DNA from 4 places in the Corallincola platygyrae genome. Region 1 is predicted to be linked to each of the others. Evidence: predicted binding sites of a transcription regulator. Region 1 holds the regulator's gene; each other region holds the start of a gene.

Region 1 (3,249 bases):
TTGGCGGACAAGACGTTAATTCTTACCGGTGGCGCGACCCTGACTCAACAGGACAGTGTGGTGCAAGGAGAGCTGATACGTTACGACATCGCCAAGCAAAAACTGGTGGCTGAAAGCGGCAAACAGGAAGGTGACCGCGTCACAACCATCTTTTTACCCGAACAGCTGCAACAGCAGTTGGGTCAGAAAGATGAAGAAGAGGATACCGAATAGTCATGGCAACCCTCACCGCCAACCATCTGGCAAAAAGCTATAAAGGGCGCCAAGTGGTGAAAGATGTCTCTTTGGCGTTAAACAAGGGCCAAATTGTCGGCTTGTTGGGCCCCAACGGGGCGGGCAAAACAACCACCTTTTATATGGTGGTTGGCCTGGTACCAAATGATAAAGGGCGCATCACAATCAATGATGAAGATGTCACTCTATCCCCCATGCACGTTCGCGCACGCAAGGGGATTGGTTACCTACCACAGGAATCCTCCATCTTTCGCAAGCTGTCTGTATCCGACAACATTATGGCCGTGTTGCAAACCCGCGCTGAACTGAGCCGGGTCCAACGACTGGAAATACTGGAGCAGCTGCTTGAAGAGTTCAGCATTACTCACATTCGTGACAGCTTAGGAATGTCTCTGTCGGGCGGTGAGCGTCGACGAGTTGAGATAGCAAGAGCACTGGCTGCAGAGCCTCAGTTCGTTTTATTGGATGAACCTTTTGCAGGAGTAGATCCAATATCTGTAACCGATATCAAGAAAATCATTGAACACTTACGCGATCGAGGTCTTGGTGTCTTGATTACTGATCACAATGTGAGAGAGACTCTGGATGTATGTGAGTACGCTTACATCGTTAGCCACGGAGAGTTGATAGCCAAAGGCAAGCCGGAAGATGTATTATCGGATCAAAAGGTACGTGACGTGTATCTCGGCGAGCAATTCCAGCTATAGTTTAATTAACGGGTGACGCATTTTTTAGTCTCTCACTCGAACTCCACGTCCGTTGTAAGCAAGTGCGTTTTTTTATTGTCACGGAAGTAAATGAAACCGTCATTACAGTTACGTTTAGGCCAGCAACTTACCATGACGCCGCAATTGCAACAGGCAATTCGGCTGTTGCAATTATCGACTCTGGACCTCCAGCAGGAAGTTCAGGATGCGCTCGACAATAATCCGCTTCTGGAACAGACAGAACAAAGCGACGTAGCTGAGCAGCCTGTCAACGGCGAGGCTCAAGATCTTCCTCAAAAAGCTGAAACGGCATCAGCTGACAGCAACGATGGTTTCCAAGACGAACATGATGCTGCTGCGGTTGAAACGTCGGAAGCACTCAACAAAGAGCAGATATCTGACGAACTTCCAGTAGACAGCACCTGGGATGATCACCTCTCTGCAGCGCCAGTTTCCGGAGCCTCCTACGGCGACGATAGTGAGTTCAGCTATCAGGGCGAGACAACAGATTCACTGCAAAGCCACCTCGAGTGGCAGATGCAACTGACTCCATTCAGTGACGTAGACCGTGCAATCGCCACCGCCATCATTGATGCCATCGACGAATCCGGCTATCTGACTGTGTCAGCAGAAGACATTCTTACCGCGCTCGGACAAGATGAAGAAGCGGTTGAGCTGGATGAAGTTGAAGCTGTAATCAAACGTATTCAGTTGTTTGACCCGATCGGCGTTGGCGCTCGCTCACTGCAAGAGTGCCTGCTGGTGCAGGTCAACCAATTTGCAGAAGATACACCTTGGTTGAAAGAATGTAAGCAGGTTCTGGGCAATCATATCGAGCTACTCGCCAGCCGTGACTATCGCCAGTTGATGCGTAAAAGCAAGCTCAAGGAAGACCAGTTACGCGAAGTTCTCCGCTTGATCCAGTCACTTAATCCTCGCCCAGGCAGTGCGGTGATCAGTGGCGAAGAACAATACGTGATTCCAGACGTATCGGTGACCAAAAAAAGCGGTCGCTGGGTTGTAGAGCTCAACCCTGATGCCGTACCTAAACTCAAAGTAAATCAGCAATATGCTGCCATGAGCCGCACGGTGAAGAATTCAGCAGACAGCCAGTACATTCGCTCTCATCTGCAGGAAGCAAAATGGTTCATCAAGAGCCTGGAAAGCCGCAATGATACGCTGATGAAAGTGGCAAACTGCATTGTTCAGTTTCAACGGGATTTCTTTGAATACGGCGATGAAGCGATGAAGCCAATGGTGCTTAACGATATCGCTCAAGCGGTTGATATGCATGAATCAACCATATCCCGTGTGACCACACAAAAGTATATGCATACCCCCAGAGGTATCTTCGAGCTTAAATATTTCTTCTCCAGCCACGTCAGTACTGAAGGGGGTGGAGAATGCTCCTCAACAGCTATTCGAGCACTGATCAAGAAACTAGTGGCGGCTGAAATCCCCAGCAAGCCTTTGTCAGATAGCAAAATTGCTGACCTACTGGCAGACCAGGGAATTCAGGTAGCAAGACGAACGATCGCCAAGTATCGGGAGTCCTTGTCTATCCCACCGTCAAATCAGCGAAAGAGCTTGCTGTAAAAAGCTCACCAATAAAAGGATGAGGTCTATGCAAATCAATCTTACCGGCCATCATGTCGAAGTTACTGATTCACTCCGAAACTATGTGAATGAAAAGTTCACTAAGCTAGAGCGCCATTTCGACCACATCAATAACGTTTACGTTATCCTCAACGTTGAGAAGTTAACGCAAAAAGCAGAAGCAAAACTGCACCTAAATGGTGGTGAGATATTTGCTAACGCAGAGCATTCAGATATGTATGCCGCAATCGACGCGTTGGTCGATAAACTCGATCGACAAGTAATTAAACATAAAGAAAAGCTAAACGCGCACTAATTACACTATGGATATATCATCCATTCTCAGCCTGGACTGCACTCGAAGTGCAGTCCACGGTTCAAGCAAAAAACGAGTGCTTGAGATGGCCAGCGAACTGGCTGCCAAGCACCTGCCGGATCACGGCTGCAAAATGATCTTTGAAAGCATTCTGGATAGAGAGAAAAAGGGCAGTACAGGTATTGGAAATGGTATTGCTATTCCTCATGGGCGGATCTCAAATGCCAGTAAAGCTGTTGCAGTCTTGTTGCAGTGCGATGAGCCTATTGCCTTTGATGCCATCGACAATCAACCAGTAGACCTCATATTCGCGCTACTGGTCCCAGAACAGAGCTGCCAGGAACACCTGAAAACCCTGTCAGCAATTGCAGCAAAACTCTCAGACAAGCAAATTCT
Region 2 (3,249 bases), on a different contig from region 1:
ATACCGGTGATCATGCGCATACCAGTCCAGAACATAGGTTGTTCGTAGATAGGCACAGAGATGTCAGCCAGTTCATCCTCTTTAACGAACGGAATAGTGACTACTTCCAGCGTGTCACCGCGCTGTACATTGAAGCCCAGACCACCTTGCAATAAGCGACGGAGGTTTGACAGCTCCTGCTGAGAACGAGGCACAAGGTCGGTACCCTCAGTTTCTGCGTTTGGTACGTTTTTATAGTTAACAGCAACAGATACACTCACTCGGCGCACCACACCTACCTGCTGACGGGTATGACTCAAAGTCGTATCCAGCTCGTAGTTACGCGTTGCTTCACGATGGCTACGACCTGGGGTCCCGCCACCACCAGCAGCGCCACCACCAGCAACTTCAGGAATATCTGCCTGCGCAGGTGGTTGATTGGTAAGCGCACCTGGGATACCACCGATGGCACTGCCTACAGAGTTTTCTTCGATGGTCATTTCACTGCGCAGCGCAGGCAGGTCGGGATTGAATCGACGCTGAGTCTGCTCTACGGAGGTAAAGTCCATGGTGACATCTACCTGAGCGGTGTAATTACCTAAGCCCACAACGGGAATTAGGATCGAGTCGATTTTGTTCAGGTATTCAGATTCACGCTGGCGCTCCAGATCAAACTCTTTACGAGACCTGGCAGACAACGCATCCTGTGAACCCGAGTTAAGCAGGCGACCACTGGCATCAGTCACGGTCACTCGTGTTGGCTCCATGCCGTTGACCGCAGAGGAAACGATATCAACGATTGAATCGACTTCTTCGCGACTCAAGGTTGAGCCACGGCCCACAGTCACAACCACCGTGGCACTGGGGCTCTTTTCACGACGCGCGAATACAGACTGCTGAGGGATAGCGAGCAACACGCGAGCACGCTTAACATTGCGGAGATCTTCAATGGTGCGAGCCAGTTGCTGTTCACGACTGTGCTTGAGACGTTCACGCTCCAGGCGTTGGCTTACACCAAAACCCATATCCTGCATCAGGATGTCCGTACCATTGGCAGGTTCAGCACCCAGGCCAGCACGGGCCAACTTCAACTTAATGTCTTGGTATTCGGTAGCGGGAATGAAAATGGTGTCACGGTCAAGGCGATAGTTGATCTGGTTCTGGTCGAAGAAATCCAGTGTCTGCAGCAATTCATCACTTTCCATCCTTGGCAGAGGACGCATCTCCGGGTCTTGCGCCCAGATCAATACAAACACACCAATCGCCAAGCTGATGGCGAGCGCCAAGATAATGGTTATTTGTCGCAAGACATCAACACTGCCTAAATGCGAAAGCACCGACGACTTCTTCTCTTCGGTATCCGCCTGCGTTCCTGTATCCGCCCCATCTTGAGGGACCATCAATTCTGTATTCGGGGTTGCTTCAGCCACAATCTAATCTCCGTACCAATGAACAGCGGGTTAAACCGGCATGTTCATAATCTCTTTGTAGGCCTCTACAAGCTTGTTCCGAACCTGGACCGTAGCTTGAAAAGCAACACTCGATTTCTGCGAAGCAATCATTACATCGCCCAGACTGACACTGCGATCACCCATTTCGAAGGCTGTTCTCAACTGTCCAGTCTGTGACTGCAGATCATTGACGCCGTCGATTGCGTTTTTGAGTAAACCACCGAACTTATCTCCAGCGTTATTAGTAGCCACGGCATCGGGACGCATTTCGGTTCCCTGGGCCTGGCGCATCATCGCCTGCATTTCGCTGTATAGGTCGTGTGCTTTAACTTGCATCTGAATGCTCCCAACGCATTTCGCGTCAATTTTTCGCTCTTGGGAACATAAACTGCAAAGAGCTTGCCAAGTTATTTACATTGGCAAGAAAGTAGAAGAGAAATAATGGAGTTTGTTTTGTTAACCAATTGAAAAGCGGGCAAATTGCCCGCCATCAAATATGCTAAGAACTTGTTACGCTGGCACTTCGATGCCCATTTCACGCATTCTCGCCAGCTTGTATCTTAGGGTGCGAGGGCTGATCCCCAGCTTCTCAGCGACATCTTTCCGACGCCCCTGACAGGACGCCAGTGTTTGCAGAATAATTTGATTCTCTTGCATTTTAAGCTCACCGCCTAAACCATCACCGTCATCTGCTGCGGTTGTTTCTTCAACGTGGGTCGACACTAATGGCTCAGTTACAGGCATCTGCATCTCATCTTCAATAATCAGATCGGTCGCATCCACTCGCCCTTCGCACTGAAGGATTAAGGCACGCTGAATGACGTTATCCAACTCCCTGACATTCCCCGGCCAGGCATGCATCTGCAACCGGTGTTTCGCTGCTGCTGTCAGCTCAGGTACAGCGGTGCCAGAAAGCTGACTATGCCGCGCCAGTAGATGTTCAGCTAATGGAATGATATCTCCCGGGCGCTGGTTCAGCGGCTTCCAGGTAAGCGGAAATACATTCAATCGATAGTAAAGGTCTTCCCTGAACTTGCCCTCAGTAACGGTTTGTTTTAACTCGCGGTTACTGGTTGCCAAAACGCGCACATTCAAACTGATGGTCTTGCGACTACCTAACCGCTCCACTTCACGTTCCTGCAGGACCCTCAGTAATTTAGCCTGCAGACCCAGATCCATTTCGGTGATCTCGTCAAGTAAAATGGTTCCGTTCTGCGCCTGTTCGAACTTGCCAGGGCACGCTTGTAATGCGCCGGTAAATGCGCCCTTCTCATAACCAAACAGTGTTGCTTCGAGCATATTTTCAGGGATGGCAGCACAGTTAATGGCAATAAAGGGGCCGTCTGCCCGAGGCGAGTTGTCATGAATATAGCGCGCCAGCACTTCTTTACCTGAACCGCTGGGACCAAGCACCATCACATTCGCTTCTGAGGCCGCGACCTTGGCTGCCAAAGCTAATAGCTGCTCACTGGCCGGGTCTCCGACCACGGGGGAATAGCGCTCTTTACCTTCCGTCGGTGCATAGCGGCTGACCAGGTTTAAAAGCACTTCAGGGGCAAAAGGTTTTGCCAGATAATCGTTGGCACCTTCGCGCATCGCCGTCACAGCGGCATCCACCGTGGCATAAGCTGTCATCATCAGTACTGGCAATTGCGGTAATTTGCTGCGGATAGACCTGAGTAGCTGTAATCCACTCATACCCGGCATTTGTACATCACTGACGACAATATCAAACTTCTCTTTGGAGAGTTGAAGCAAGGCGGCTTCACCTGAATCAACTTCGGTCACTTGGTAACCCGAAATCATCAGCGTATCGACC
Region 3 (3,249 bases), on a different contig from region 1:
CGGGCTGCAACAATAATCAGGTCACTGCCCTGCAAACCGCTGGTCATCTTATCCAGATCGGAAAAGCCGGAAGATACACCAGTGATACCGTCCGTTGGATTGCGGAACAGGTCTTCAATTTTGGAAACCGTTTTACCCAAGATGGAGTTCAGGTCCTGAGGCCCTTCATCCCCTTTACTGGCACGACGTTCGGCAATGGCGAAGACTTTTGATTCCGCCATATTGAGCAGCTCAGCACTGTCACGCCCTTCGGTATCAAAACCCGCTTCAGCGATCTCATTAGCCACGCTGATCATCTCGCGAACAACCGCACGCTCACGCACAATTTCAGCATAGGCATTGATATTGGCGGCACTGGGGGTGTTTTTCGCCATCTCACCGAGATAGGCAAAGCCGCCAGCATCATCGAGCTGGTTTTCGTTTTCCAGGGTTTCTGAAACGGTCAACAGGTCAATAGGCTGGCCGCTTTCAATCAGCCGCGCCATCGCTTCAAAAATCAAACGATGTGAGCGTTGATAGAAGTCGTTGTGACCCACACGTTCAGCAACACGGTCCCAGGCTTCGTTATCCAGCATCAAGCCACCCAGCACCGACTGCTCCGCTTCAATAGAGTGCGGTGGTACTTTCAGCGCTTCAACCAACTGGTCTCGGTCGCGCTTAAAGTCTTTCTTAAAGTTACCCTTAAAGGATGAGCTGGGTGTAGACGCCATCTGAACTTAAAACCTGATTAACGAGGGTCGGTTATTATCGCTAATACCGCCCATCGAATAAAGCAGCTAAACCTAAACTAGATCCAATAAATCGATTTTATTTGGAGAGGAGTGTATTCGATACCATGCGCCCGCGTCAGGCATACGACCGCCATGGATGGCGGAAATGGCGAAAATGCAGGAGTAATTTTCGGCCGTACTTCCTGTACACAGCGTGCCCCGCGAAGCGTAGTGGGTATCATCGCTCTAGTGCATTTGCATGCCCCACGAAGTGTATTGGGTACCGTGCACCCGCGTCAGGCATACGACCGCCATGGATGGCGGAAATGCCGAAAATGCAGGAGCAATTTTCGGCCGTACCTCCTGTACATCGTCGCTCCTGTGCATCCATGCACCCGCGACATACCGTACTTCCTGTACATAAAAACGCGCCCACAGGGGGCGCGTTAAATCTAGCCGCTCAGTTTCTCTTTTAGCTTTGGTGACGTCGCCACACCAGCCAACCAAAACCAGCAACCAATAATCCAAACAAGGCTAAAGGTCCTGGCTCAGGCACAATACGAGTCGTCGTAATTTCAAAACCACCAGCAATGCCTTTGAAGCTACGTTCCTCGTCATCACCGGTTCGTTGCATACGCAATCCAAACGCATTGATATCTGTAAGCTCAGCATCTAAGCCAGAAACATCAAACTTAACCAGCATATCGAACAGATCGTCATGTTTGTCCAAAGCGATCAGTGAATCGAATGTACCGTCAGTTAAGGTATCGGTTGGCAAACCATTAAGGTTCGCGTTGGCCTCAAATGCTGATGCATTGGTGTCGTCTTCCTGATCGAAGCTAACCATTACAGGTACCGAGTGATCATACACCATCCAGCGGCCGGCATCCTGCAATGCGCTCTTCCATGTAGCATCGATGTCGAGATCAAAACCAAGGGCTAAAAAGGCACCATCATCATCACCGCTGGTATTGAAATGAAACAGCCAAGTGTCATCCACATCACTGTTATCTGTTATCAACAGGTCCAGAGTTGAAGGCGGAACCGCATCGTCCGTGGTAGTAAATCCAAAATCATCATAATCAAGACAGACTTCGTTTGAAGCAGTCACATACGTATCGCAATCCACTAAAGCAGCAACAGAATGCCCAGACAACAGGATGGCGAATACGGCAGAAAGTGATACAGCTGCTCTCATCATTCTTCTCCGTTATAAATACAAACGCCCATACCTAATTTGAGTGATGCATATCACAAGCCAATTTCACAAAGCTCATATATTCAATGTGTTAACTTCACACTCAAGGAGCCATTGGAAGAAACCGTAAAATAAGCAAACACTAACTTTCAATATAAACCCATCCCCTGACTTCACCAGGTGAGCCAATGCCCGTGCTGAGGTATACTGCCGCAACGGTGATACGCCGACTCCTCCAGAGAAGATAATAAAAACCTTAGGATTCCAGCATGAAAAAGGGCCTTATTTTAGGGTTGAGCCTGGCAATTACTGCCTGCGCATCAACAACACCGGAGTCTGATGCTCAGCTCCAGTACACAGCCCCCAAGAAGATCACTCCTCCCGCTGTCGATACGCTTAAACCAAGTGAAACACTGACATTGGAAAAGATCATGGCTCACCCCGATTGGATGGGTAACGCGCCTTTAGCGCCGTTTTGGAGCGATGATGGCAGTCACCTTTTCTACCAACAAAAGGTTGTCGGCAAAGAACAGTACCAACTGGTTAAACGTGCTGTTGCTGGCAGCGGCAACGGCGATGTAGTCTCCCTTGCAGATGAATACCGATTCGGCAAAGCTGCAGGCGAGTTAAGTCCAGATAACCTTAATGTTGCCTATAGCTGGCAAGGAAACATCTTACTGCGCAGTGTTAAAGACGATACCGTTCGCGTCCTGACACAAACCAGCAACCAGGATGCTTCCCCACTGTGGCTAAGCAACGAGTTATTGGCATTCAAACGCGGTTTTAACTATTTCACCGTGTCTCTCTCCTCAGGTCAGATTCAGCAACTGACCGACTTGCAACTAAGCGAAGCCCCAGAGGCAGTGCCAGAGCCTGAAGACCATATTGCTCGCGAACAGCACAAGCTGATCGCTTATGTCGCACTGAAACAACAAAGAGCGGCAGAAAAAGATGCCGAGAAACAGGCTCGTTTGGCCGATGATCCCACTATGGCGGTAGCGCCCGTTTATTTGGGCGAAGGCAAAGAGGTGATAGAAACCAGCCTGTCTCCAGCCGGCGACCGACTTATCATCGTGTTGCGTGAAAAACAGGAGCGCCCAGATGGCGACATCATGCCGAATTACATCGGTCAGGATGGACGCATCGAAAGTGTCAGCGTTCGCCAACGCGTACATGACCAAAAAGCCCCTGAAGTCAGCTTCTGGAGCCTGGGTCTGGCTAACAACGAATTACAGCAGATCGATACCAGCTTCCTGCCGGGCTTGGGCGATGATGTCCTAGCCAGGGTCCGCGCTGAAAACGCCAAAATCTATGGTGACGAATACCAGCCACCGGAAGAGG
Region 4 (3,249 bases), on a different contig from region 1:
GGCTCATTTCTGTTTTCAAATAACTCGCTGGACTTAGCGATTGATGGCAGTGGTTTCTTTGCTACCTCCGCAAATGCAGAAGATTTGGATGTAAACCTGACCAGAGCAGGGGCCTTCAAGCTTGACGAAAATAGTTTTATGGTGAACTCCGCTGGCCAGTTCTTGCGGGTGTTCCCAGTAAACCCTGATGGTACAGTGTCTTCAGTTGCATTAGCCTCGACGATCCCTTTACAGATCCCATCTTCAGCCGGTCAGCCCCAGGCGACACAGAATGTGGATATCACGTTGAACTTGCCTGCGAGTGAGGTGCCACTGGATCCAGCAAACTTCGACCCAACAGACAATACGACCTATAACAATGCGACGTCACTGACTATTTACGACTCATTGGGACAGAGTTATGTCCAAACCACCTATTACGTGAAAGATGTTAACGCCGCTAACCAATGGGCCATGTTTACTACGGTAACCGATGATACCGGTGCTGTACCTGTAGATATTGTGGCGCCACCTGCACCGACAACACAACCGGTGGGTGCCAATGGTCAGTCTGGCGTCTATATGAACTTTAATGCCGATGGTACTGTGGCGTCTGTTAACGGTGGCAACCCGGTTACTACATTACCATTAGGTGTTGCGCCACCAGCAGGTGCCGGTGTGAATATGAATGGTGCGGACGTCAACCAGGCGATCACGCTTAACTACAATAACCCCACTCAGTTTGCTGCGGCGTTTGAGGTTCAGGCATTGTCACAGGATGGTATTACGGTAGGCCGCCTAACTTCCGTCGACATTGGTACTGACGGCTTGGTAAATGCTACCTACAGTAACGGCACAACCCAGCCTCTTGGTAAAGTTGCTGTCGTGCGTGTAGCCAATGAACAAGGTTTATCGCCTGTGGGTAATACTTCCTGGGCAGTATCGCAGAGTTCTGGTGATCCCATTGCCGGTGAGGCAGATCAGGGTTCTTTCGGTCGTATTCTGTCGGGTACGCTGGAGCAGTCTAACGTGAACCTGACTACCGAGCTGGTAGACCTTATTACGGGTCAGCGGAACTATCAGGCCAACTCCCGCTCATTGGAAGTTAATAACACTATCACCCAGACCATTCTTCAGATCCGATAGTTGATCTAAGCCGGTCTCTTTTGCCGCTCAATATGAGCGGCATTTTTTTGCCTTTTACTTTTGGCAGTTCTCTTCCCTACCTTTTTACTGCCTACATATCAAACGCTTAAAGTTCTGGCACACCAATTGCAAATTCAACGTCAGATAGTATTTATTTTGACGCTGAGGTTCCTATGGACCGCATGATGTACCTCGCCATGAGCGGCGCTAAGCAGAATTTTCAGGCCTTAGGTGTTCATGCCAATAATTTGGCGAATGCTAAGACTACGGGTTTTAAAGCAGACCTCGAGCAATCCAGAGCCATGCAAGCGTTTGGTGAAGGGATGCCGACCAGGGTTTTTGCCATGACAGAGAATCCTGCCTCCAGTTATCGGATCGGATCTTTGATGACCACCGACCGCTCTCTTGATGTCGCCGTGAAGGGCGATGGCTGGCTGGCGGTTCAAGATGCTGAAGGCCAAGAGGCCTATACCCGAGCGGGAGATCTGAGAATTACACCCGAAGGTATGATCGAGAACGGCATGGGGCGTGCGCTGATCGGTGATGACGGCGCCCCCATCTTCGTACCTCAGCCCTATGCAAAGATCGAAGTGGGTGGTGATGGCACGGTATCGGTTCTGCCGCAAGGCGCACCACCAAACGCGATAGCAGCGGTAGGCAGAATTAAATTAGTTCGTCCAGACAACGCCAACCTGGATAAAGGTTTGGATGGTCTGTTCCGGCTGAAAGAGCCTGGTCCGTTGGGTTCCACCATTGCGCCAGCAGATATCGACGTCAAGTTAATGAGTGGTGTTCTTGAAGGAAGTAACGTCAATGCGGTCAGCGAGATGACCACAATGATCAGTCTTCAACGCCAATTTGAAATGCAAATTAAGATGATGCGAACAGCAGAAGATATCGACCGTTCTGGCGATCAGCTGTTGCGTCTTGGCTAATCACTGAAGAGTAAGGAGTTAGCATTATGAATCCCGCACTTTGGATCAGTAAAACAGGCCTCGATGCCCAGCAGACCGATATCTCAGTGATCTCCAACAACCTGGCGAACGCCAGCACTGTTGGCTTCAAAAAAAGCCGTGCGATTTTTGAGGACCTGCTTTATCAAACTATTAATCAACCCGGTGGCTTATCGTCGGCAAATACCGAATTGCCTACCGGTTTGATGCTTGGCGCAGGCGCTAAGGTTACAGCGACTCAGAAGATTCATACCCAGGGTAACCTACTGACCACTGATAACTCGATGGATTGGACCATTCAGGGACGTGGCTTTTTCCAGATCCTGTTGCCTGATGGCAATATCGCCTACACCCGAAATGGCCAGTTCACGTTGAATGAAGACGGCCAGATGGTGACCAACGGTGCTGGTTACGAGCTGCAGCCAGCCATCACGCTGCCGCCAGATGCACAATCCATGACGGTTTCAGTCGATGGAGAGGTATCTGTTCGCCAGCCCGGCAGCACTGACAACGTCGTCGTAGGCAATGTCACTATCGTTGATTTTGTTAACCCTAGCGGCCTGGAGCCGATCGGCGAAAACCTATATCTCGAAACTGGGTCCAGTGGCGCAGCAACTGAAGGAACTCCCAGCCTGGATGGTTTTGGCTCTATTCGTCAGGGCATGCTGGAGACATCCAACGTTAACGTAACTGAAGAGTTGGTAAACCTCATCGAAAGTCAGCGGGTGTACGAAATGAACTCTAAGGTAATTTCGGCGGTTGACCAGATGATGTCTTACATCAACCAGAACCTTTAAGTGGGTGGGTAACGTTATGAAAAAGCTCTTACCACTAGTGTTGCTCGGACTGACAGGGTGTGGCTCTGTCTATCAGGTGCAGCCGGATGACCCATACTATGCGCCCCTCATACCTGAAATGCCTGAAGCCCAAATGGTGCTGACAGGTTCCATGTTTCAGGATGTGACAGCACAGAATCTCTATTCGGATATCAAAGCGCGCCGTATTGGCGACATTATCACCGTCAATCTGGTTGAAAACACCAAGGCCAACAAGGGCGCCAAGAGTGAGCTCGATAAAGAGACCTCTGTTGAATATCTGGCACCTACTATGTTTGGCCGACCGGTAACCATTGGTGGCAATACCCTGGACGTCGGCATTGATAACACCACTG

Evidence for each region. The regulator sigma-54, encoded in region 1, starts transcription at its own class of promoters, with help from an activator protein. The targets are predictions, from matches to a motif close to GTTGGCACGNNNNTNGNNT.
Region 2: the regulator sigma-54 is predicted to act here: its motif matches at 1,819-1,837, upstream of fliE (flagellar hook-basal body complex protein FliE).
Region 3: the regulator sigma-54 is predicted to act here: its motif matches at 1,955-1,973, upstream of ABEA14_RS06900 (PEP-CTERM sorting domain-containing protein).
Region 4: the regulator sigma-54 is predicted to act here: its motif matches at 1,239-1,257, upstream of ABEA14_RS02135 (flagellar basal body rod protein FlgF).

Annotation. Positions count from the first base shown of each region.
Region 1 covers NZ_BAABLI010000029.1:7,713-10,961, reverse strand. The annotation lists gene lptA (lipopolysaccharide transport periplasmic protein LptA) at 1-213, shown strand, start outside; gene lptB (LPS export ABC transporter ATP-binding protein) at 216-941, shown strand; gene ABEA14_RS16675 (RNA polymerase factor sigma-54) at 1,032-2,537, shown strand; gene hpf (ribosome hibernation promoting factor) at 2,566-2,853, shown strand; gene ptsN (PTS IIA-like nitrogen regulatory protein PtsN) at 2,861-3,249, shown strand, end outside.
Region 2 covers NZ_BAABLI010000004.1:358,934-362,182, reverse strand. The annotation lists gene fliF (flagellar basal-body MS-ring/collar protein FliF) at 1-1,409, opposite strand, end outside; gene fliE (flagellar hook-basal body complex protein FliE) at 1,440-1,766, opposite strand; gene ABEA14_RS02245 (sigma-54-dependent transcriptional regulator) at 1,941-3,249, opposite strand, start outside.
Region 3 covers NZ_BAABLI010000008.1:276,135-279,383, reverse strand. The annotation lists gene dnaB (replicative DNA helicase) at 1-710, opposite strand, end outside; gene ABEA14_RS06900 (PEP-CTERM sorting domain-containing protein) at 1,183-1,911, opposite strand; gene ABEA14_RS06895 (S9 family peptidase) at 2,178-3,249, shown strand, end outside.
Region 4 covers NZ_BAABLI010000004.1:331,815-335,063, forward strand. The annotation lists gene flgE (flagellar hook protein FlgE) at 1-1,125, shown strand, start outside; gene ABEA14_RS02135 (flagellar basal body rod protein FlgF) at 1,299-2,060, shown strand; gene flgG (flagellar basal-body rod protein FlgG) at 2,087-2,875, shown strand; gene flgH (flagellar basal body L-ring protein FlgH) at 2,892-3,249, shown strand, end outside.